3 regions of the Rhizobium sp. TBD182 genome follow, and region 1 is predicted to be linked to each of the others. Evidence: predicted binding sites of a transcription regulator. Region 1 holds the regulator's gene; each other region holds the start of a gene.
The links. Region 1 encodes PhoB, which activates phosphate uptake and scavenging genes when phosphate is short. Its sites were predicted from a motif close to TGTCATNNANCTGTCAT; they were not measured.
Positions count from the first base shown of each region.

Region 2: the regulator PhoB is predicted to act here: its motif matches at 787-803, upstream of T18_RS03460 (bifunctional 2',3'-cyclic-nucleotide 2'-phosphodiesterase/3'-nucleotidase).
Region 3: the regulator PhoB is predicted to act here: its motif matches at 1,087-1,103, upstream of T18_RS03735 (DapH/DapD/GlmU-related protein).

Region 1 is NZ_BDLN01000001.1:1,409,063-1,411,263, reverse strand. Features, by position in the region: gene phoU (phosphate signaling complex protein PhoU) at 32-757, shown strand; gene phoB (phosphate regulon transcriptional regulator PhoB) at 789-1,472, shown strand; gene T18_RS07070 (GcrA family cell cycle regulator) at 1,772-2,201, opposite strand, start outside.
Region 2 is NZ_BDLN01000001.1:679,613-681,813, forward strand. Features, by position in the region: gene T18_RS03450 (DUF1203 domain-containing protein) at 1-248, shown strand, start outside; gene T18_RS03455 (PilZ domain-containing protein) at 347-682, shown strand; gene T18_RS03460 (bifunctional 2',3'-cyclic-nucleotide 2'-phosphodiesterase/3'-nucleotidase) at 882-2,201, shown strand, end outside.
Region 3 is NZ_BDLN01000001.1:737,840-740,040, reverse strand. Features, by position in the region: gene T18_RS03740 (GNAT family N-acetyltransferase) at 1-319, shown strand, start outside; gene T18_RS03735 (DapH/DapD/GlmU-related protein) at 417-1,049, opposite strand; gene T18_RS03730 (hypothetical protein) at 1,208-1,555, opposite strand; gene T18_RS03725 (hypothetical protein) at 1,728-2,075, opposite strand.

The DNA.
Region 1 (2,201 bases):
GCGCATGCAGGCCAAGCCGGAGGAATAGACCATGACACAGACAACGACCCATTCGCATATCCTGTCTGCCTATGACGACGAACTGAAGTTTCTGACGCGCCGCATCGCCGAAATGGGCGGTCTTGCCGAGCAGATGTGCGGTGACGCCGTGCGCGCACTCGTCAATTCCGATGCTGCGCTTGCGCAGAAAGTCATTTCGGACGATACCATTCTCGACCATGCTGAGCGCGAAATTGGCGACAAGGCGATTGTAACCATCGCCAAGCGTCAGCCGATGGCGGCAGACCTTCGCGAGATCATCGGCACCCTGCGTATCGCAGCCGATCTCGAACGCGTCGGCGATCTTGGCAAGAACACGGCCAAGCGCGTTATCGCTGTCGCCGGCACCGGCGTTCCGCGCAAGCTCGCCCGCGGCATCGAGCATCTGTCCGACCTGGCGCTGGTGCAGCTCAAGGAAGTCCTCGACGTCTATTCCACGCGTTCCGCCGAAAAGGCCAATGCGATCCGTGAACGCGACGAGGAAATCGATGCCATGTACACGTCGCTCTTCCGGGAGCTTCTGACCTACATGATGGAAGACCCGCGCAACATCACCACCTGCACGCATCTTCTGTTCTGCGCCAAGAACATCGAGCGTATCGGCGATCATGCGACGAATATCGCAGAGACGATCTATTACATGACCACCGGCAGCCAGCCGGAGGGCGAGCGTCCGAAGGACGACAGTTCCAACACGCTTGGTTCGGTGACCGAGTAACAGACAAGCAGAAGCTTGCGGAGTTCAGCATATGGTGCCCAAGATTGCAGTTGTGGAAGACGAGGAAGCGTTGAGCGTCCTGCTTCGTTACAATCTCGAGGCTGAGGGATACGACGTCGACACGATACCCCGTGGCGATGAGGCGGAAATCAGGCTGCAGGAGCGCATTCCGGATCTTCTCATCCTGGACTGGATGTTGCCCGGTGTCTCCGGTATCGAACTGTGCCGGCGCTTGAGAATGCGGCCGGAAACAGAACGCCTGCCCATCATCATGCTGACGGCGCGTGGCGAAGAGAGCGAACGGGTTCGCGGTCTCGCTACGGGCGCTGACGATTATGTCGTCAAGCCGTTCTCGACGCCGGAACTCATGGCCCGGGTCAAGGCCATGTTGCGTCGGGCCCGTCCCGAGGTTCTGTCGTCGGTGCTCAAATGCGGCGATATCGAACTGGACCGCGAGACCCATCGCGTTCACCGCAAAAGCCGCGAAGTGCGCCTCGGCCCGACGGAATTCCGCTTGCTGGAATTCCTGATGACGTCGCCGGGTCGGGTGTTTTCCCGCTCGCAATTGCTGGATGGCGTCTGGGGTCACGATATCTATGTCGACGAGCGCACTGTCGATGTGCATGTCGGACGTCTGCGCAAGGCCCTGAATTTCTCGCACATGCAGGATGTCATCCGCACGGTGCGTGGTGCGGGATATTCGATGGAAGCCTGAGCGAAGCGGAACCAGATAGTTTCGCTGGCGAAGTAGTGCACCAAAAAATCAGGAAGCCCGAAATCTGAAACGATTTCGGGCTTTTTCTATATGAGTATCCGCCAAACTCGATGCCATTGTCCGTTTTGACCGGAGAAGATCGGCAGCGCGTTGAAATCCGGATTGAGGGGTCACGCCCAATAGTAAGGGGAAAGGGTGCGGCCTGCCATCAAGCCGCCCAGAAAGCCGCTTTATTTTTGTCATAAAAAAACGGGCCCGAAGGCCCGTAATTTTTGAGTGCTGAATGCGTGCCGCAACACTCAAGCCTTGCGGCGCTCGCTCACCGGCTGGTAGGCGAGTTTCGCATGGAACTTGCAATAGGGCGAAGATTCCAGCGCTTCACAACCGCAGAAATGGAAGTCGTCCTTCAGCGGATCGCCAACCGGCCATTTGCAGGTGCGCTCGGTCAGTTCCGTCAGCGTCAGGCGACGGGAAATCGGCGTGACAACGTTCTTGGAAGGAACGTAATCGAGAACCTGCGCGGTCTCGATATCGATCTCCTCGTGCAGCGCCGTTGCCGCGTTCGAACGGGTGAGGATGCGCGCCGGTGCCGCGTTGACGCGACCTGCGAAAGTCGTCGCACGCGATGCAGGGGCAGCGGTGCGCTTCGGCGCGGAGCGTGCCGAAGTCACTGGACCGCCAGCCTTGACGCGTCCCGGCAGATTGAGACGATGGACCTTGCCTATCACG
Region 2 (2,201 bases), 730 kb from region 1:
TTCTTCACGCTGAGGCCTGTGAGCACTATCCGCAGACGGATGCCCTTCCCCCGATGCTTAACAGCCCCGATTATATCGTTCGCGGCTATGGCACTGACGACCGCATCGTCTACGGCACCGGCGCGGTGACGGCGACGGACGAAATCCTTTCACGCGCAGCGCATCTTCTGGAGCGGGCAGACGTCGCTTATGTGCATGTGCGCTCCGCCCGCAACAATTGCTATCAGTGCCGTATCGACACAGCATAATCGCGCGATTACTTGCAATTTTAAGCAAACGGCTAAACGGCTCTCAAACTTTCTACGTCATGATGCAAGCATCGGAAACAATTGATTTGAGTAGCGAAATGACAAACAACCTCAATATGGCGACCCGCACTGCGACCCGTAGCAAGACCCGGATCTACGCGACCGTGCACTATTTCAGCCAGTCGACCCGAGGCCGCGTGGTGGACCTGTCCGCCACCGGCATGGCGCTCGAACTGGACGGACCTTTCGCTGCCGCCAAAGGAAGCCGGGTGAAGGTGCAGAGTGAAGATCTGGGTTTCATCGAGGGTGTCGTGCAATGGCAGCACATGAACCGGCTCGGCCTGCAACTCAAACTTTCCACCAACACGCTGGCACAACTATCGTCTTATTTCCGCTTCTTCCACGAAGAAGTAAAACCGACTCTCGCCCGCTAAGCAGACGTTTCCGACAAGGGGAATGCGCAGATCGGACATAGCGCATTCCCGAAGCGGGCCATGCGCGGCAAAAAATTTATCAAACGGTTGAAAACTGGCCCGTCCGTCACGGGCTTGTCATTTTGATGATGGACTCCTCGGGGATTGCTTCTACCTTGTCGTTTTCCTGACAGAGCAAGCTTCATACGAAGGAGTTCCCATGTCGTCGCTTCTCGCTCTCCACCCCATCACTCGCCGTTCGCTTCTGGGTGGCATCGCCGCCTCTTCGGCTCTGGTGCTGTTGCATCCCTTCGCCGCGCGCGCCGCAGCCAACCAGGCGCATCTGCGCATCATGGAAACGACTGACATCCACGTTCACGTCTTTCCCTATGATTATTACGCCGACAAACCGAACGACACGATGGGTCTGGCGCGCACCGCTTCGATCATCGGCGCCATCCGTGCCGAGGCCGGAAACTCGATGCTGGTGGATAATGGCGACTTCCTGCAGGGCAATCCGCTCGGCGATTACATCGCCTATGAGCGCGGCATGAAGGCCGGCGACAAGCATCCCGTCATCAACGCCATGAATGTCCTTGGCTATGATTGTGGCACGCTTGGCAACCACGAATTCAATTACGGCCTCGACTATATGTCCAATACACTGGCGGGCGCCGGTTTCCCTTATGTATGCGCCAACCTCACCAAGGGTCAGTTGGCTTCCGATCCCAAGCAGGATGAGCTGTTCTTCAAGCCTTACGTCATCCTCGAGAAACAGATCCGCGATGGTGCAGGCGTAACCAGCCCGGTCAAGGTCGGTATCATCGGTTTCGTGCCGCCGCAGATCATGATGTGGGATTCCAAGAATCTGGAGGGCAAGGCCCAGACGCGCGATATCGTCGAGGCGGCTAAAGCCTGGGTTCCGGTCATGAAGGAAGAAGGTGCCGATATCGTCATCGCGCTTTCCCATTCCGGCATCGATGGCAAGGGCCAGACCGATCGCATGGAAAACGCCTCGCTTTATCTGGCGGGCGTGGAAGGTATTGACGCCATCTTCACTGGTCACCAGCATCTGGTCTTCCCCGGTCCGAAGACATGGGACGGCATCGAGGGTGCGGATGCGGTCAAGGGTACGCTGATGGGCAAGCCGGCCGTGATGGCCGGTTTCTGGGGCTCGCATATGGGCCTCATTGACCTTCTGCTCGAAAAGGACGGCAAAAGCTGGAAGATCGTCGATTTCACCTCCGAGGCCCGGCCGATCTACCACCGCGACGACAATCGCAAGGTCGTTGCAGATGTCACGGACAAACCGGAGGTCATAGCCGCCGCCAAGGCAGATCACGAAGCGGCGCTCGCCTATGTGCGTCGCCCGGTCGGCAAGACGTCGGCGCCACTCTATTCCTACTTCGCGCTGGTGGCCGACGACCCGTCCGTGCAGATCGTCTCCAATGCCCAGACGTGGTACATCAAGGACATGCTGAAGGAAGGGCAATATAAGGATCTGCCCGTGCTTTCGGCAGCAGCGCCATTCAAGTCTGGC
Region 3 (2,201 bases), 670 kb from region 1:
GGAACAAGTGTGGTTTAGCGTAACCGATGGCGAAACGTCTGGATTGGTGGTTCTCGAAAGCCATCACCGATATCTCATGATTTACAGCATAGCCGTTAGTCCCATCTTTCAGGGAAGAGGCATCGGGAAATCACTTCTCCGTTCCGCGGAGCTACACGCTTTGGAATGTGGGATTGGCGAATTGCGCCTTTACACGAATATGCGGATGACGAGGAACATAGCGCTTTACAGCGATTGCGGCTTTGAGGAGTGCGGGCGTCGCCCGCATCCGTCAAGAGAAGGTGAAATCCTCATCGATATGAAAAAGTCGGTTGCATGATTTTGCAACTCTGTCTCACCGTGGCGAGGCTGACGGCCGGCTGGCATTTTTCTTCGAATAACAAACAGACGTTTTCGCCGTTGGGGCACGAATTGTGTCAGTACCAACGCTCGCAAAAGGCTTCGATATCGCTCGACTGAAAGTCGGCAAGCCGTGCCATGATCGTCTCGAATGGCCAGTTCCACCAGGCGATAGAGGCCAGCTTCTCCGCGACGGTTCGCGAAAATCGCTCGCGAATGATCTTCGCGGGGACGCCTCCGACGATTGTATAGGGCGGCACGTCTTTGGTGACGACCGCGCCGGCCGCGAGCACTGCACCGTCTCCAACCTTTACACCTGGCAAGACAATGACCCCGTGGCCGATCCAGACGTCGTGACCGATGATGGCACGTTCCGCCTTGCGCTGATCGAAGAAGGCGTCGTCGCGCACAGCATCCGCAGAGTAATATTCCGGGCAATAGCTGAAACGATGCATGGACGGTCGGTCCATCGGATGGTTCGGTGCGCCTATCCTGACCTCTGCGGCGATGGCGCAGAACTTTCCGATTGTCGCATCACCGACCATGCAGCGGTGTCCAAGATAGGAGTAGTTCCCGAGTTCGACATTGTGCAGGGATGTATCCGCCAGAATTTCGCAGCATTCGCCGAGGCTTGAATCTCTTATGCTTGCTGTCGAATGGATAATGGTCTCTGCGAGCTTGGGGCGATTGAGTTGTGCGGTCGAGTCCATTCCAGTCTCCGGATTTTGGCCTGCTTAACCGGGGATGATGAAGGACATGTGACGTGGGAAAGGCCGAGGGAGCCGGTCGGGCCGGCCATTCCCTCTAAAAATGCAGATTGTGCGTGTTGCATCGCGTGGAGCGAAATCTTGCCTTCACGCAGAGTCTGTCAGTTGCCCGAAACATCCGCTGCGGCATTTTTCTTCTGCCAGTAGTGGTCGGATATGTTTTGAGCGTTCCGAATGATATGACCTGCGATTTCGGGGTCTCCGCCCTCGAATGTGTCCGGGTCGGCCCCGCATAACAGCAGGAAAAGCTGCTGGTGAGCGACGGCGGCGAAATAGTCATGTGGCGGGGGCTGTATTTCCGAGCCAACGGCCTGGAGTTCCTCGGCGGCCTGTTTGCTGGCGCGCTCAAGCGCTGCGTGAATGGTGGCCATCATCGCCGCTTCCGTCCGTTCCAATATATCCTGAACTTGCTGCTCAGCCGGTGTCAGAACCGGGCAACTCTCACTCATCGAACCTCTCTCCTATCGGTGCGCCATTTCGCTCACCGATACTATCGCATGGATTGTGTCGGCTTTGCGGGAAAGACTAGATCGCAGTGTTGAAACTACACTCAATAGCTGATCGCCATGCCGGATTCGGTGGGGCAAAACCACAATCGACTGGCGCGCATGGGCAAACGGGTCAGCAGTGCCCCAGCGCCTTCCTGATACAGGCGCTGAGATAGGCATATTGCAGGGGCGTGGCCCTTGCCATCGCCTCCGTGCGGGTGGCGGGCCTGTCCTCGTAACCGACCGGAATATCGAACTGGGTGAAGGTGAAATCCCAGCGGGTGCCGTTGACGATATTGTAGAAATGGTCGGCGCCGCTAACGACGGTTTTGGCGAGGTCGCCACCGAAAATATCCTGCACCACAAGAGCTGTAACGCCGCCTTGTCCCCTGGCTGGGTTTTCTCTCGACCACAGGCTGCTGGTTTCGAGTGACCAGCTTTTCCTCAGGGCGTAATACAGTCGTTCGGCATTGTCCTGCATGACGGGTCTTTCCTGTTTCGGAACCGGGTTCCGGGTCAGGTTGGGTCGGTACAGTAACGGAGCGCCTCGCTTCCTTTTTCAGGCCGCAGGAACGCTCCGTTCAGTTGAGCTTGCGCCGATGCGCTG